DNA from 3 places in the Paenibacillus sp. FSL K6-3182 genome. Region 2 is predicted to be linked to each of the others. Evidence: riboswitches for the same ligand, from Rfam matches in the RefSeq annotation. Region 2 holds a riboswitch; each other region holds the start of a gene.

Region 1 (5,583 bases), 3.0 Mb from region 2:
CCCGTCAACATCCCTTTTACCGGACGACTTGTCAGCGACTGCGCATACACGCTTTCGGTTACTGTCATTGGCTCAGTAAATACAACATCGCCATAAATGACCGGCGGCTTTACGCAGCGGGAACCATACGATTGAACCCAGCCGCCTTTTGTAAATGCGAACCCATCCAGCTTTTCTCCGAAAAATTCGACCATGTCCGTACGCTCAAATTCACCGTGAACGAGGACGTCAATGTTAAGCTCTTCTTGGATTTCAATCCAGTTTTTAATTTTATCGTTGATAAATGAAGCGTAGTCCTGTGAGCTGAGCTCATTTTTTCTCCATTTTTGCCTTGCTTGACGTACATCCAGCGTTTGCGGGAAGCTGCCGATGGTCGTTGTTGGAAGGAAAGGCAAATTCCACTTTTTCTGCTGCAGCTTTTGTCTCTCCGCAAATGGCTTCTGCCTCGTTGAAGGATGCGCCGCAACCGCTGCTGCATCAGCAGCTTGACGATTGCGGGCAGGAGAAATGGATAAATGATGAATCCGCTCGCCGTTAAGCTTAAGCTCAAGCTTGCGCAGTTCTGAGATGTCCGCCTCATTTACTGTCGCTGTTTCACTTAGCCACACAATTTCATCCAGCTTTTCTTCCGCGAATGCAAGCGCCTCACGCAGCTCTACTGGCAGATTGGTTTCGTTTTTTGCCGTTACCGGCACATGCAGCAGGCTGCATGACGATTGAACGATCGTGCGCTCAGCTGGAATGTATGCCGAAATCCTTTGCAGCAATTCGAGCTTTTGCTTATAGTCTGAGCGCCAAATGTTGCGTCCGTCTACAAGTCCGATACCAGCGAGCTTATCCTTCGGATAACCAAATTGCTCAAGCGACTTCAAGTTTTGCTCCAAACCATGAACGAAATCCAAACCGATCGCTTGTACCGGGAGAGCAACTACAGCTTCATAATGCTCAACTGCCTCAAAATACGTTTGAAGCATTATGTTAAGCGCTGGCGCTGCTTGGTTCAGCCTTGCATAAATCGATTCAACCCATTGCATCTCTTCCTCAGAAATAGAGGTAACAAGGATGGGCTCATCGATTTGCACCCATTGTACGCCTTCTTGCTCAAGCTCCTTAAGCAGCTGAGCATAAAGCGGTATAAACTGCTCAATGAGCTGCGGAAGCTGCTTGGCATCGTAGCCCTTCGACAGCTTGAGGAAGGTGTATAGACCGATAATGACAGGTTTACCTTCAATACCAAGCTTTTCTTTGGCTTCGCGGTACGCAATCAGCGGACGGTTTTCCGTCAGTACCGGAGCTGCATCCGCAAGTTCTGGCACGATATAGTGATAGTTGGTATTAAACCATTTGGTCATCTCGCAGGCTTGTGCTTCCTGTGTCCCTCTCGCCATTGCGTAGTAGGTCTGTACGGGAACAGGACCTCCATCATAGGAAAAACGATCTGGCACAAGGCCAAACATCGCTGCAGTATCCAGCATTTGATCATATAACGTAAAATCATTAACAGGGATTAAAGAAATTCCTTTATCCTTTTGCAGCTTCAAGTTGTTAAGACGAATACTTTCAAGGGTTTGAAGGAATACCGTTTCGTCCAAATCACCTTTCCAAAAAGCTTCAAGCGCTTTTTTCCATTCCCGATTTTCGCCGATACGCGGATATCCAAGTACACTGTTTTGCAGCTTGCTCACGTTCATATTTCCTCCTAATAAATGTAATTATTATGAAATAAAAGCACAAAAAAGAGCGTCGTTACCTTAAAGAAGCAAAGGTAAAGACGCCCGGCGTTTTAATAAACAGCGGTTCTGTCTTAACACCTCCCTATCTCCCGTAGGTAAAATCAGTGTCGTTCAAATAGGCAGGTCTCCTGGCTCTAGAATCATCATCGTAAGCTTGCCTTCCCAACCGGTTAAGATCAGTGGCGTTAGCGCTTAGACTCCTCTGTTACAGTGGCGGGACCGCGTCGGTTTTGCACCGGACTTCCCTTTTAAGCTCAAGCTATACAGCAAGAGCACCTATTTCCACTTATTTCAGTTGTTGATCGCATTTTTTAGGATCACGAATAACTATACACGCAAAATAATAACCATACAATGGAAATCATTATAATATCAAAAAAAGACTCTCCTCTAAGCAGCCTGCGCTGCAAAAGGAAAGCCTTATTGGTTTTTATATAATTACCTAACCAGCCAACCGCCATCAACAGCCAAGATATGGCCGTTCATATAATCAGAAGCTGAAGAGGCTAGGAATACCGCTGGTCCAATCAAATCCTGCGATGTACCCCAGCGTCCCGCTGGTATGCGCTGCAAAATTTGAGCGCTGCGAACAGGATCCTCGCGAAGCGCTTCGGTGTTGTCTGTACTCATGTAGCCTGGGGCTATCGCATTTACCTGCAAGCCTTTAGCTGCCCATTCGCTAGCAAGCGCTTTGGTAAGACCGGCAACGGCATGTTTGCTGGACGTATAACCCGGAACATTAATTCCGCCTTGGAAGGTTAACATCGACGCAATGTTAATAATTTTCCCTGAGCCCTGTTCAATCATATGTTTCCCGGCCAGCTGGGAAAGGAGAAATACAGAATTCAAGTTAACATCGAGTACATCCTGCCAGTCCTCGTAGCTATGCTCTGCAGCGGGCGTGCGGCGAATGATACCCGCGTTGTTGACCAAAATATCGATGCGTCCCAGTTCTTCAACTGTACGATCAACAATTCCAGCAAGCTTCGTTCGGTCAGCAATATCGGTCTGAATTGTAATCGCTTTGCGTCCAAGCTCTCTTATCGCTGCTGCCGTTTTGTCAGCAGGCGTTTGGTTCGTGACAAGCGCGATATCCGCACCCGCTCGTGCTAATCCAAGCGCAATTGCTTCCCCAAGCCCGCGCCCTGCACCTGTGACGACAGCTGTTTTACCCGTCAAATCAAACAAACTCATCGGCTCAGCTCCTACCTTTAGTACGCTTCCCATTTTCCGAAAGCGCTGCTTTCATCATTTTTATATTTTGTGACTCATACCTCGCCACAACGTCCGCATCTATACCTTCGTCTGTGATGATATAGTCAATTTCATGCAAACCGGCAAACGTTATTAGTGCACCCTTATCGAATTTGTTATGATCGGCAAGGCAGTAGACGACCTTGGCATTTTCCATATACAGCTTCTTCAGCTTCGTCAATTCTTCTGTGAATATGGTAAGCCCATATTCCATATGAATGCCGGTTGTAGATAGAAACAGCTTGTGTACATTCAGTCGTTTAATCCATTCCTGCGATTCTGCGCCGATAAGCAAATTGTTATGCCGGTAGCCCCCGGGAATAACAAGCCTTACTTGGTCCTTCGCAGTCAGCTCCCGAATGATAAGCAGATCGTTCGTAAGCACCGTAACCGGGATGTTGGGCAGACGTTTTGCCATTTCGAGCGTAGTACTGCCAGCATCAAGCGCAATAATATCATTAGGCTCGATGCAGGAAAGAGCAAGCTCCGCAATCGCCGCCTTCTCCCGCTGATGCTTGCTGTTTGGGAATTGCAGCGGATAAAGGCTGTCTTCACCTCTATGCTGGGGCACAGCTCCGCCATGAGTCCGTTTCAGCAATCCCTTCTCTTCCAGCTTCTCTAAATCTTCACGAACCGTTTTCTCCGTGACTTGAAACAGCTCGCTTAGCTCGGAAACTTTAACCGCGCCAAGCTGCTCCAATTTATCTATAATCTTACGATGCCGTTCGGCAGCAAGCATAGTGCACCCCCTGTAGCGAATGTTTCTATTTTAGCTCGCTTGCAGGTACGGCGTCCATATCTGTAAATGTGTAGTTCTCTCCAGCCATCGACCAGCAGAATGTATAATTGCTTGTGCCCACTCCTGAGTGGATCGACCATGGCGGTGAAAGAATCGCTTGGTCGTTGGCAACAACAAGATGTCTCGTCTGCGAAGGCTCGCCCATCATATGGAATACGCGAGCATCATCATTCATGTCGAAGTATAAGTATGCTTCCATGCGGCGGTCATGGACATGCGAAGGCATCGTATTCCAGACGCTTCCCGTTTTCAAGCTCGTTACACCAAGCATAAGCTGGCAGCTTTGGATGCCGTCTGCGTGGATATATTTATAAAGAATACGTTCATTGGAAGTCTCCTGCGAACCAAGATGAGTCGGATTCGCTTCCTCCATCGTCATCTTGCGTGTTGCAATTTCAGCATGCGCAAGCGCGGAACAGAAATAAAGCTTCGCAGGGTTTGCTTTATCGACACTTGACAGCAGCACTTGACGTTTGCCCTTGCCAACATAAAGCACGTCGAGCTTATTCAGCTCGTATACTTCCCCATCAACAGAAATCGAAGCAGGTCCGCCAATATTCAAGAAGCCAACCTCGCGGCGCTCCAAGAAATATTCGGTTTTTAGCGTTGCAGCATCCTCCAGCTCAAGCGTCTCGTTCACAGGCAATGCTCCGCCTACAACCATTCTGTCATAATGCGTATATGTCATTTTTAATTGATCTTGCTCAAACAAGCTTTCGATCAAAAACTCGCTGCGCAGACGTTCCGTATCATATTGCTTCACATCAGTAGGATTCGTAGTATGGCGTACTTCCATTGGATAAAAGCCTCCTAAAAGTTATTTGCGTTAGACTCGCCTCGCAAGCTACGCTAATGTTTGTTATTGTTCGTTTTTATAATAACACACATTTACGAACATAAAAAGAACATTTTAAACATTTTGGATTAGCATGAACATTTTATTATCGAGAAGATTGTACAACAAAAAAAACGACCTCCGCGCACATCATTTGCGAAGAAGCCGTTTGTTGTTTTAGAGGAAATCTAATGAAGCTTCCACCTTCGATAAACATAAAGAGATACCGCCATAAACATGCCGTATACTAAGACGGTAACGAATACGTTTCTTGGATCCGTCATAAGCGTATCACCGATCGTGGCGAACAGCAGCATCGCTGGAATTTTGCCAATCGATGAGGCGATCGCATAAACGGTAAAGGAAACACGGCTTAGCGCCGAGTACATATTAACTGCAATGGATGGAATGAACGGAATGAGCCGAGCAAACATAATCGTTAGAAAAGCATTCTGCTCAAACATCACCGTTAGTTTGCCGATGCTTGGATAACGGTAGAGAAACTTCTTCCCCCACTCTTGGTAGCCATAGCGGATAAACAGAAACATCACAATGGATGCTGCCGCTGAGCCAATCCATGTCACTGCCGCGCCTAACACTGGGCCAAGAGCAGCACCAATGAGCCCGCCGATTACGGGATACGGGATGACAGGAAATAGTGCGACGAGCGTTGCCATAATGACGACGAGCGGCACATTATCCGCTTGCTGAAACCACGTCAAAATCACATCGCCATAATGATAAATAAGATAAGCAATACTGGCATACAAAGCAGCTAAACCTGTTTTTTTGAGCATTGTTGTACCCCTGAATAGTAGATATCTCCAGCTTATCATTATTGATGATAAATACGAGCAATGCATTGTGTCAAATTTAAGATCGCCAGTGATCAGTCGTTCAGTTCTTGTTTAAATGCAGCAGCGCATATTCCTTCGGAAGCAGTACAATCTTTTGTGCTTTCC
Region 2 (5,583 bases):
CGAAATGGACATATCAAGATGTATTGAACAGCAAATTTGCGCAGCTCGTCTCAAACACGCTTTTGGTTTCCATTGTTGCGATTACCGTGTTGATGCTGCTTGCTGTTATTGTCGCCAATGTAAGCCGGAGCCTGAATCGATCGCTTTTGTCGCTTGCAGCAACGAAGCTAATTTTAATGGGCTACTCAATCCCGGGTGCTGTTTTGTCCATTGGCGTGCTTGCTTTGTTTATTTCCCTAGACCATCAATTAAGCGGCGTCTATTCATGGTTAGGCTTTGGATCGAGCAAGCTCGTGCTCAGCATGTCGCTCGTGATGCTTATTTTCGCCTATGTAATCCGCTTCCTTGGTGTAGGATTTAATGCGGTGGAAGCGGGATTTGATAAAATAGGCAATCGTTATTCTGAAGCTTCCAGAACGCTCGGCATCGGTATGACTGCGACTTTCTTCAAAGTGGATTTACCTTTAATAAAAGGCTCCATATTAGCAGGCTTCCTGCTTACCTTTATGGAAATTATGAAGGAGCTGCCGCTGACGCTGCTGCTGCGCCCGTTTAATTTTGAGACGCTAGCGACAAAAGCCTATCAATATGCAAGCGATGAGCAAATTCATCAAGCCTCGGTACCGTCTTTATTCATAATCACGGTGGGAACGGCAACTGTTTTTGTTTATCATTGGTTAGGAGAGAAGAAATCCAGATGAACTTTTTTGAGCTGACTAACGTTTCTTTTAGCTATGATAATGGGAAGAAGAGTGTGTTAGAAAACTTTACGATGCAAATGCAGAAGGGTGAAGTTGTTGGAGTGCTTGGTCAAAGCGGTTGCGGGAAAAGCACGCTGCTGCGGATTATTGCCGGGCTTGAGATTCCTGCCTCGGGACGTATTGCCGCTGGCGGCAGGGTTTTAGTAGATGATCAGCAGTTTATTCAGCCTGAGCAGCGCGGCATAGGCATGGTGTTTCAGGATTATGCATTGTTTCCTCATCTGACTGTCGGTCAAAATATATTATTTGGTTTACATCGATTATCAAGAAAAGATAGATTCAAACGGCTGGATGAAATGCTGGAGCTGATACAGTTAAATGAGTTCGTCAAGCGTTATCCGCATGAGCTTAGCGGAGGTCAGCAGCAGCGTGTTGCTTTTGCTCGTGCGCTTGCCCCGTCTCCCTTGATGCTGTTGATGGATGAGCCATTTAGCAGTTTGGATTCACACTTAAAGCAAAGCATTCGGGAGGAGCTGAAGCGATTGCTTCACAAAGCCCAAATTACTTGTATGTTCGTTACCCATGATCAAGAGGATGCAGCTGCTATTTGCGATCGAATCATTCAAATCCCGTATAGACAAACCCCAGCAATCCCGATATGATTGATTAAATAATCGCATAATTGAATAGAGAAGGTGCAAACAAAAGCATGCTTTTGTTTGCTTAATAGGGAAGTCCGGTTCAATGCCGGCGCGGTCCCGCCACTGTATGTGAAGAGTGATTCTCTGCAAATGCCACTGTCCGATTCAAGGATGGGAAGGTGTGAGAATCGCGTTGACGCACGAGCCAGGAAACCTGCCTTTTTTATTTTGTTTCTCATTCTTCGGGGGTAAAGAATGTGGAGGCGTAATCGTTTTGCAGGACGCATCATATATTTTAGTTATATACGGTTGCTATTCTTACATTCGACATGCAGATCCCCTAATAGAAGGGGGTCTTTTTTTATTGTTAAGGTTTGTGTGAATGAGACAAAAAGGAGTAGAAAAGAGACGATGGCAAAGATCTGCAAGAAATGGTTACCAAGCTTAATCATCCTATGGCTGTTTATTGGTTTATTAGCTGGCTGTGCCAGTCCGGCACAAAGCGTTAATTCCAATACCAATCAAGTGCAAACCAGCAACGAAGGGCAAGTGGGAAAAGAAGCGGAGAAAGCCGCTGATGAGCAGCCAACGAGTACTTCAGCATCAGAAACGGCGGAGGCAACGCAGTTGCCTAGCGAAGCTAAAGATCAAGATAACGGGAAGGCAACCGACAACGCTGGCGGTAAGCAAGCAACGCCTTCCCCGAAGCCGAAGCAGACAAATGAGCCAAAACTGGATGATCCAAAAACGAAGCCTACTGCTTCTGCGAAACCAACCAAAACAGACAGTGCGGCTACTGCGAAGCCCGTCACGCCTGTTGCAACGCCGAATCCTGTGCAGACGGTTACGATTTCAATTGTCGCGGACAAAGATACGGGAACGGTGCTTGCACCAACAGCCGTAGAGTTCAAGAAGGACGATACCGTTCTAGATGTATTGAAGAAAATTACGAGAAAAAACAAAATACAAATGGAATACAGAGGTGTTAAAGGCGGTGCTTATATCGAAGGCATCGATAATATTTACGAATTCGATCTGGGTGCGAAGAGCGGCTGGATGTACCGAGTAAACGGTGAGTTCCCTAACAAGGGCGCCGGGGTTTACAAGGTTAATGAAGATGATGTTATTGAATGGTTGTACACGACTGATCTTGGCGAGGATATAGGAGCAAAATTCGATGAATAGTGCGTTCGGTTCGGTACATCCGGTTACGAGCTTCAGTTATTATGCAGGAGTCATTACATTCGGCATGCTCTTATTTCATCCTGTTTTCTTATTGACGTCACTTGCTGCGATTACGGTAATTATTGTCATTCATGGCGAAGGGAAGCGGCTGCTTAAGCTGCTTCCTTATTATGTTCTAATGGGCGGTTTGGTTGCTGTTCTTAACCCGCTGTTTTCTCATCGCGGGCGGCATATTTTATTTTATTTTATGGATCAGCCGATCACGTTGGAAGCTATTTTATATGGTGTGACGATGATGCTCTCTTTATTGTGCATTTTATTAGCCTTTGTATCGTTTCAGCAGATTGTTACGACGGAGAAATGGATGTATTTATTTTCACGAGTCGCTCCGCGAACTGCACTGCTAACCTCGATGTCGATTCGGTTCGTACCGCTTTTCTTGCGGAGACTGGATCAAATTACTACGGTTCAACGAATAAAAGGGGTTTCGATTCTTGAAGGCAACTTGAAAAAACGGAGCAAGGACGGCATGCTGCTTGTTCGTGTGTTGTTGACCTGGTCTTTGGAGGAGGCGCTTCAGACCGCTGATTCTATGAAAGCTAGAGGGTATGGCGTAGCTAAACGAAGCTCTTATGTCATCTATCGTATGGATCGTAGAGATTGGTATGTTCTATTGTTTCTTGGAGCAATGGCACTAGTATGCATTTGGGGCTGGATGCAAGGTTTTGGTGTGCTTACTATTTACCCGCGTCTGGAAAACATGCAGTTTCATAGGGGGGAAGGCATTGCATACGCTTGCTATTGCGCCTTTCTGTTAACACCAGTCGTACTTGAAGAAATGGAGAGAAGGTCATGGAAGTAATTCAGGTTGATCAATTGACGTTCCATTATCCGGAATCAACGGTTGCAGCACTCGATAACATCACTTTAAATATCAAGCCAGGCGATTTTGTCGTTCTTTGTGGGGCATCCGGCTGCGGCAAAACGACGCTGCTTCGGCATTTGAAAAAAGAAACGCAGCCTACGGGAAAACGCTCAGGCACCATTAAGTATAAACGTGTATTGCTAGAGGAGCTGCCTGCGGTCGAGGCGGCTGAACAGATCGGCATGGTGTTTCAAAATCCTGAAAATCAAATTGTGATGGATCAGGTATGGCATGAGCTGGCTTTTTCCATGGAAAATGTCGGTTATGGGCAAGCGGTTATGCGTAAACGACTAGCCGAAATGAGCCATTTCTTTGGGCTGGATGAGCTGATTAACAAATCCGTTCATGAAATATCGGGGGGACAGAAGCAGCTGATCAATCTTGCTTCAGTATTGCTGCTGCAGCCAAAGCTGCTTCTATTAGATGAGCCCACCTCGCAGCTTGATCCGGTAGCGGCACGAGATTTTCTGCAGTTTATTTATCGGCTGAATCAGGAAATGTCAATGACGGTTATTATAAGCGAGCATCGGCTGGAGGATGTTATTCCACTTGCAGATCGAATCATTCTGCTGGAGGAAGGCAGAGTGAAATACGACGCGCCGCCGAGAGAGCTATGCCGGCTCGTTGGTGCTGATGCAGCACAAAAAGAAATGCCATACCTGCCTTCCGTTACGAAGCTGTTTCTATCTACCCAGAAGGCTGGCAACCTACCAGAAGCAAATCAAATTCCGCTTACCGTGCGTGAAGGGAAGAAGTGGCTCTCCAATGATTTCGGTGTACATACAATAGCCGCAAATCAATCAGTAATCAACGAAAGCAGAGAGCTCGAAAAAAAGGAATGGCTGCTTGCTTGTGATGAAATAACGTTTAAATACGAAAAAGCGAGTGCAGAGGTTTTGAAGAAGCTGTCGCTTAACGTGTACAAGCATGAGTTTTTGGCGGTGCTCGGCGGCAACGGGGCTGGAAAAACAACGATGCTGCAAATGATGGCCGGATTATTAAAGCCGCAGCGAGGCAAGCTGAAGCGGGATAAATCGATTAAAGTCGGTTATTTGGCGCAAAATCCACTGCTATATTTTAGCTACGATACAGTTGAAGAGGAGCTTCAGCGGATGGCGGATTACGCCAAACTTGATGATCGGGATCGGAAAATAGCTCAGGTTGTCGATTCCCTACAGATTTCCTCTATTTTGCCGAAGCATCCTTATGATTTGAGCGGAGGAGAGCAGCAGAGAGCGGCGTTAGCGTTAGTGCTGCTTGGCGAGCCGGATGTTCTATGCTTGGATGAGCCGACAAAGGGGCTAGATCCCATAGCCAAGCAGCGAACAGCGGAGCTGCTGCAGCAGTTATGCCATGCAGGCAAAACCATAGTCATGGTCACACATGATATTGAATTTGCTGCCGAGCATGCAACTCGCTGCGCGATGCTGTTTGATGGAGCAATATCTGCTGAGGCGGAGCCGGCGCAATTTTTTGGTACTAATTATTTTTACACAACAGCCATCAATCGAACGGTGCGGGAATGGCTGCCAGAAGCGCTGACGACAGAGGATGTGATTGCAACGTGGGCAAAATAAAGTTCTGGTTCTTAGCCAGCATTGGACTGTTCATCGCAGCTATGGCTTTATCCTCTGCCATTACCGATGATCATTATTTAATGCTAAGTATCGTGCTGCTATTTGTCACGATGATTCCTTTTTTTGCAAGGTTTGAGAGACGGAAGATCGAAGCGCGCGAGATTGTTATCCTTGCTGTGCTGGCGGCCATTGCGGCCATTAGCCGCGTTCCGTTTGCACCGCTGCCGAGCGTTCAGCCCACATCCTTCGTCATCATTATTGCTGCGATTGTGTTTGGAGCTGAATCGGGTTTTATTATCGGCGCAATAGCTGCAGTCGTATCGAATATCTTTCTAGGTCAAGGCCCGTGGACGCCGTGGCAAATGTTTTGCTGGGGGATGATCGGGGCTAGTGCTGGGTGGCTGCGGCATACTTGGCTCATCAAAACAAAGACCGGCTTGCTCATATTTGGTTTCGGATGGGGCTTCTTGTTTGGCTGGATCATGAATATTTGGTTTATCATCGGATTGCCAGACGCGCTGAGCTGGAATTTGATTTTTGTTGCCTACATTCAA
Region 3 (5,583 bases), 2.5 Mb from region 2:
CTGCGCCAACAACAACCTCTTTCTCGTTCTTGTTGATGGCAAAGCTTTGATCCGTTGTATCCCCAACAACACGTGGTACGGCAATTGAGATTAGATCTTCACTATCTTGTCCGCCAACAAAAGCAGCCCCAAGCGCTTTAATCGTAATCGCGCCGCCAGTTGCAGTTCCAGTTAACGAAATCGTTATTTTATTTCCATCTCGCGTAAAGGTATTAACTTGAAGGCCTGTATTTCCTGGATCAATTGACCAGTTTTTAATGTCCGTTGCTTGATTAGTGAACTCATCGCCGACAAGTTTTACTTCAATCGATGGATCTACAGCACCATTTGCAATTTTCGAGCCCGAAGAAATCGCCGGCCATCTGCTGTAATAGAAACGAACCTCATCGTTTTCTTTAAGCTCGTATTCACCTGCTCCAACCATTGGAGCAATGCCATTCACTTCATACATCCAGCCATCATAACCGCCAAATGTACCCGCTGCTTCTCCGTTTATGGCAGAAACATACTGTCCGTAGCTGCTATCTTCAATTTTATAGCTAATTTTAGGATCTGCTTGATTGAGTGCTTGTTTTAGCACATCCAATGCAGTTACTGGCTTAACCGTGTTTTTCACCGTTACCGCTTGTTTGCTATAAATCGAACTGGAACGGCCATCTACCTGCAGCTTAGCGGTTACAGGAACCCGCAGCGTAATTGTAGTGCTGTCTTTTTTACCAACTAAAGCTGCTCCCAATGCTTGGATGGTCACTGCTTTTTCTGTAGCTTTGCCTGACAAATTAAGTTTGATCTTTTGATCGCTTTCTTTCACGATCGACTCAATCGTCAGTCCCGATACGTCAGAGTTAATTTTCCAATTATTCTTCACTAGCGCGTTGCTGTTGAACTCATCTCCAACAAGCTTTACATCAACTGATGGATTAGTTGCACCATTTACAAGCGTTGTTCCAGTTGTAATATCTGCATAACGGCTATAGAAGAAACGAACCTCGTCGTTAGCTTTAAGCTTGTAAGAGCCTGCACCTACGTTCGGAGCTATGCCGTTGACTGTATACACCCAGCCATCCCAGCCGCCAAAGGTGCCCGCATTTTGTCCTGCAACCCCTTTAATATAAGGGCCATAACTGCTGTTTACAATATTGTAGGAAATTGCTGGTGAGGCATTATCCAAAGCAGTCTTAAACGCATCCAACACTGTTGGCCTTTTAATTTGAGTGAAATTTACCGGTTGCTTGCCATAAACAGAACCCGTAACGCCATCAACACTCATATTAACAGAAATAGGTTGTTTAATTTCCTCTAAACGATGCCATACCGTTTTCTGATATTTAATATCAAGCAGGGCAATTAGCGCCTGCTCAGTCGCCATTCCATTAGATCCGCCGCTAAGAAGGTATTTAAATGATCCATCCTGAAGCTGGAATAAAGAGAAAGAATCAAGTACCGTTTTACCGTTCGCTGTCCAGACATCAGATAAAATATCCTCGCCAATAGCCGTTATTCCGGTCACTACAGTGGATAGACTATTCGAGTTATTGTCGCTAAACATAATATGTTCTTGGTTTAGCTTTATCGTTTGTAAATAACTTTTCACTCTTTCAATTGCCGCTTGAACAGCGCTGTCATCCTGATAATTTCCAAGTGCTAACAGGCCCATCCCTGACATATCTGGATCAGACTTCGTTCCGAAGTAAGCAAAGCCGCCATCAGCCAGTTGCTTGCTTAGTAAAAAATCTACTGCTTTTTTCTTAGCAGCTGCATCCCATTTTCCAACGTTGCTTCCTAGCTTTTCGCCAGTATCAAGGGCAAGCATTGCCCACATATGTTTGTTTGTTGAACCAATTGCTCCCGTGGCTGCATCTTGCTGCGATGCCAGCTCGGCATACAGATTACGATCTGTTTCCCACGCATGAGCAGGATCTTCACCCATAGCAAGCAGTCCGAATATGTAACGGATATGCTCAGTTCCTCCATTATCCGGTTTTAGTACCGGATTTGTAGGCTCCTGTGTCTCCCAGCTTGGCAGCTGCCAGTCGCCGTCGTTCAAATTTACGCCAGCGCCCCAAAGCGCTACAATTTCCACCCACGATGTCAAAGGCTTTTTCTTGTTTTTATAATACTCAACCGTCTTATCAATCATCTCATTCAATGAAGCATTCGCAGAATGATCTGCCGCTTTACCTACTTGTGGTGCAAATAAAGTAAACACCAATACAAAACTTAAAATAGCAGGCAAACTCTTTTTCATAAATCTTTTTAAATTAAGCAATGTTTTCTCTCCCTTTAATCATTTTTGGCAACAAAAAAACATCTTTCCGTTTGTGGAAAGATGTTTGGATAAACACGTGCGCATGGAAGCATAGGAATCCACCTATTGCAAAAGCACGAATAAACATCTCCCTCCCATCCTCGTGAGAAATATAGAGCGCTCCTATGGCAGGTCTCCTGGCTTCGCTTCATTGCATAGACGATCTCCTTCCCGTCATGATATGACAGTGGACAACATGATCATCTGCTCCGCGATACAGTGGCGGGACCGCGTCGGATTTTGACCGAACTTCCCTATTAAGCTGCTTGTGAATGATAGATTCACGGCAGCACCATATTAGCTATTCTATGAAATTGTAAGTGCTTGTTTTGTGAATTGTATCAAATTTGAAAGGATTAGACAAAGGTTCTGACCGTTTTTTTTCAACTTGTACAATTCTCTATTCGATTTCATGCGCATATGACTAGTATTTCATCATAAATCTACTTCAGCTACAAATTACTCAATTTTGAATCTCTTAATCGAGCGCTGAAGCTCCTCCGAAAGCTCATTTACAGATGAAGCAAGCTGCTGCGTTTCAGCTGCGAGCTGATTTTGCCGCTCAGTGTCCGCTGCCGATTGCGCAGCATGAGTGGAAGTATCCTTGGCTACCTGCGCCATCGATTCAACGGAAGCGCTCACTTCCTCACTGCCTGCTGCCATCTCCTCCGTTGAAGCAGATACATCTTCAATTTGTGAGGCAACAAGGCGGGATTCCTTCCATATCGTGTCAAAAGATACCTTCAGCTCCTGAACGATGAGTAATCCTTGTTCCATTTCTTGCTCTCCTGCAGTGACAGCGTCAACAGCATCGGCAGTCAAGGCTAGCACCTCATTAATCGTTTCTTCGATATGGCCCGCATGAGCCGAAGCCTGTTCAGCCAGTTTTCTTACTTCACTTGATACTACTGCAAATCCACGGCCATACTCCCCTGCATGTGCCGCTTCTATAGCAGCGTTTAGAGCGAGCAAATTCGTCTGATTTGCAATAGCAGCAATCGTGCCTGCCATCTCTTGGATTTCGGATGAGCGCTCATTAAGATGTCCGATCACTCTTGATATCGAAGCCGTTGCCGCGCCAAGCCGTTCCATTTGACCAACCGCATGATCCGATTTTTCATGACCCAGCTCCGCTGCTTGCAGCATGTCGTTCGACGCTTCCGACATTTGGCTCGAGGAGTGAGCAATCCTTCCTACGCTCGTCGCCATTTCCTCCATAGACCTTGCTGCCTCAACTGCTCCGTCCGCTTGATTTTCCGCGCCAATTGCCATCTCATTCACAGAGGAAGCAAGCTGCGAGGAGAGCTCTCGGCTTTGCTGCGAGCCTACACCTAATCGGCCTGCAAAATCCGATACGGATGCGGCATTGTTCCGAATCGTCCGCATTAAGCCTTGCATATGGGCAATGAAATGATTGATTTCTTCGCCTAGGCGAGCAATTTCATCATTTCCTTTATTTTCTATACGATAGGTAAGATCCGCTTCGCTAGAATTAAGATTAATTGCTGCATGAACAATATTACGAAGCTTACGTCCTACCATAAATTGTGATAGCAGAAACAAAACGACCAATACAACAACCATCAGGCCGCCAAATTGCATGACAACCATCGTTCTTTCTGAAGCGATGAGCGCATCGGCCTTTTCTTTTGACAATGCAACACGTACCCCGCCCCAATGTTTGCCATCGATAATTAAAGGATAGGAAATATCCCACGTTTCTACCGTTTTCCCGTCTATGAGTCTATTATATTTTTGCAGAAGGACATCATCCGTCTTCGTATTCGTAGCGGCATTGTAGCCTGTTTTATCGTTAAAAATCCGATTAGCCCGGTAGTTTTGACTAAGAAGTCCCTCGTCGCCCCAAGCATCTTTTGATTCTTCTCCCATGGGGCTGTAAATGCTATTATGTGTTGGGATATAGCCCGCAAAATTCGGATTTTCTGAATAAGCGCCTGCAATAGCAAAAATAACATTTTCCTCCGTCAGAAAACTATCCATAATGCCTTGCCAGCGGTAATCCGTATAACGGTCATAGGCACTATCATATTTCAGTTCATATTGAGATAGCGGAATGGACTCTCCATTGTACAAAATCGATTCTTTCCCCGCATAGGATGAGTCCTTTAGTCTTTTTTCTGCCACTTTCTCACTTTCAGGATTTACAGTCAATGTATCGTTGAAAAAATCCTCTTTAAGCTTGTTTCCATCCCATTTCGTTCCATCCTCCAGCACAACACCTGTTTTAAAATCCTGCTCCGTAACATTCTCAAGTGTGCGAGCTAGCGATAAAACCATCGTGCGACCCTTGTCCAGAAGCTGCTGCTCAACAGCTATACGAGTAGATTTCCATTCATAAATGAGAATCACACTTACGATTATGACTAATGCGACGGCCATGACTAGCATAAATTTATTCGTCAACGAGCGTAATCCCATCTTCATTTTTGATAACCCCCACTGTTAATTTATCTATATTAAACCAGTTTAACTAAAATGTTATGTAAATTAAACCAATTAGATTGAAACTTCTTAAATAATACATATTTATATTGAAATTATTAATTATTTTATATGACTAAGTATATGAATTACTAAGCTTAGGCTATCTACATACCTTATTAATACAAAAAAATCACCCTATTGCCGCAAACCATGCGACATAGGGTGATTTCGAGATTAGCCTACTAAAGGTAGACTCCGATTATTTCAACGATTCACGAACCTCTAGTGTCCGTTTATTCCATTTTTCCGTTTCTGGAATCAGTTTATTAATATCTGCTCCATCAAAAATAATTTCATTCAAAATATTGTTCCAGTTGTATTCAGACCAAGCAGGAACGGTTACACCTGGCTGAATTTTTGCATTTTCTTTTGCAATTTTTACAGCTTCCTTGTTTTTGCCTTCCCACATTGGCGTTTCATCATAATAAGCGGTCAATTCAGGATCGATAACCGAAGCATTTGCACCTTGGTCAATCTTCCATTTTTGCGCTACTTTGGAGAATTGGAAGCTAATCCATAGGAAAGCTTCTTCTTTATGCTTGGAACCGCTGAGCAGTGAAAGCGGACCATAAATACTATAACCTGGTTGGCTTACTTTTCCTCTTGGGAAAGGCAAAACATCCCATTCAAATTTTGCATCTTTTTTGAGGCCTGGAAGTACCCAGTCTCCGCCGATCGCAAAGCCCGTTTTACCGTTAATAAATTCTCTCGATACATCGCCTTGTTCCTTTGCCTTTGCATTGCTCTGCATGGAGCCGTCTTTCCACACA

What was found. Region 2 has a riboswitch for cobalamin ahead of MHH56_RS21510 (DUF4430 domain-containing protein). Riboswitches for the same ligand answer to the same signal wherever they lie in the genome.
Region 1: linked by a shared signal. The riboswitch ahead of metE (5-methyltetrahydropteroyltriglutamate--homocysteine S-methyltransferase) and the one ahead of MHH56_RS21510 (DUF4430 domain-containing protein) in region 2 are both predicted to bind cobalamin.
Region 3: linked by a shared signal. The riboswitch ahead of MHH56_RS10240 (DUF4430 domain-containing protein) and the one ahead of MHH56_RS21510 (DUF4430 domain-containing protein) in region 2 are both predicted to bind cobalamin.

Annotation. Positions count from the first base shown of each region.
Region 1 is NZ_CP150265.1:1,869,130-1,874,712, reverse strand. Features, by position in the region: gene metE (5-methyltetrahydropteroyltriglutamate--homocysteine S-methyltransferase) at 1-1,691, opposite strand, end outside; cobalamin riboswitch at 1,834-2,028, opposite strand; gene kduD (2-dehydro-3-deoxy-D-gluconate 5-dehydrogenase KduD) at 2,172-2,927, opposite strand; gene MHH56_RS08140 (DeoR/GlpR family DNA-binding transcription regulator) at 2,932-3,726, opposite strand; gene kduI (5-dehydro-4-deoxy-D-glucuronate isomerase) at 3,752-4,582, opposite strand; gene MHH56_RS08130 (TVP38/TMEM64 family protein) at 4,810-5,418, opposite strand.
Region 2 is NZ_CP150265.1:4,833,501-4,839,083, reverse strand. Features, by position in the region: gene MHH56_RS21520 (iron ABC transporter permease) at 1-701, shown strand, start outside; gene MHH56_RS21515 (ABC transporter ATP-binding protein) at 698-1,363, shown strand; cobalamin riboswitch at 1,378-1,579, shown strand; gene MHH56_RS21510 (DUF4430 domain-containing protein) at 1,754-2,527, shown strand; gene MHH56_RS21505 (energy-coupling factor transporter transmembrane component T) at 2,520-3,389, shown strand; gene MHH56_RS21500 (ATP-binding cassette domain-containing protein) at 3,380-5,029, shown strand; gene MHH56_RS21495 (ECF transporter S component) at 5,071-5,583, shown strand, end outside.
Region 3 is NZ_CP150265.1:2,383,459-2,389,041, reverse strand. Features, by position in the region: gene MHH56_RS10240 (DUF4430 domain-containing protein) at 1-2,248, opposite strand, end outside; cobalamin riboswitch at 2,418-2,620, opposite strand; gene MHH56_RS10235 (HAMP domain-containing methyl-accepting chemotaxis protein) at 2,768-4,753, opposite strand; gene MHH56_RS10230 (extracellular solute-binding protein) at 5,013-5,583, opposite strand, start outside.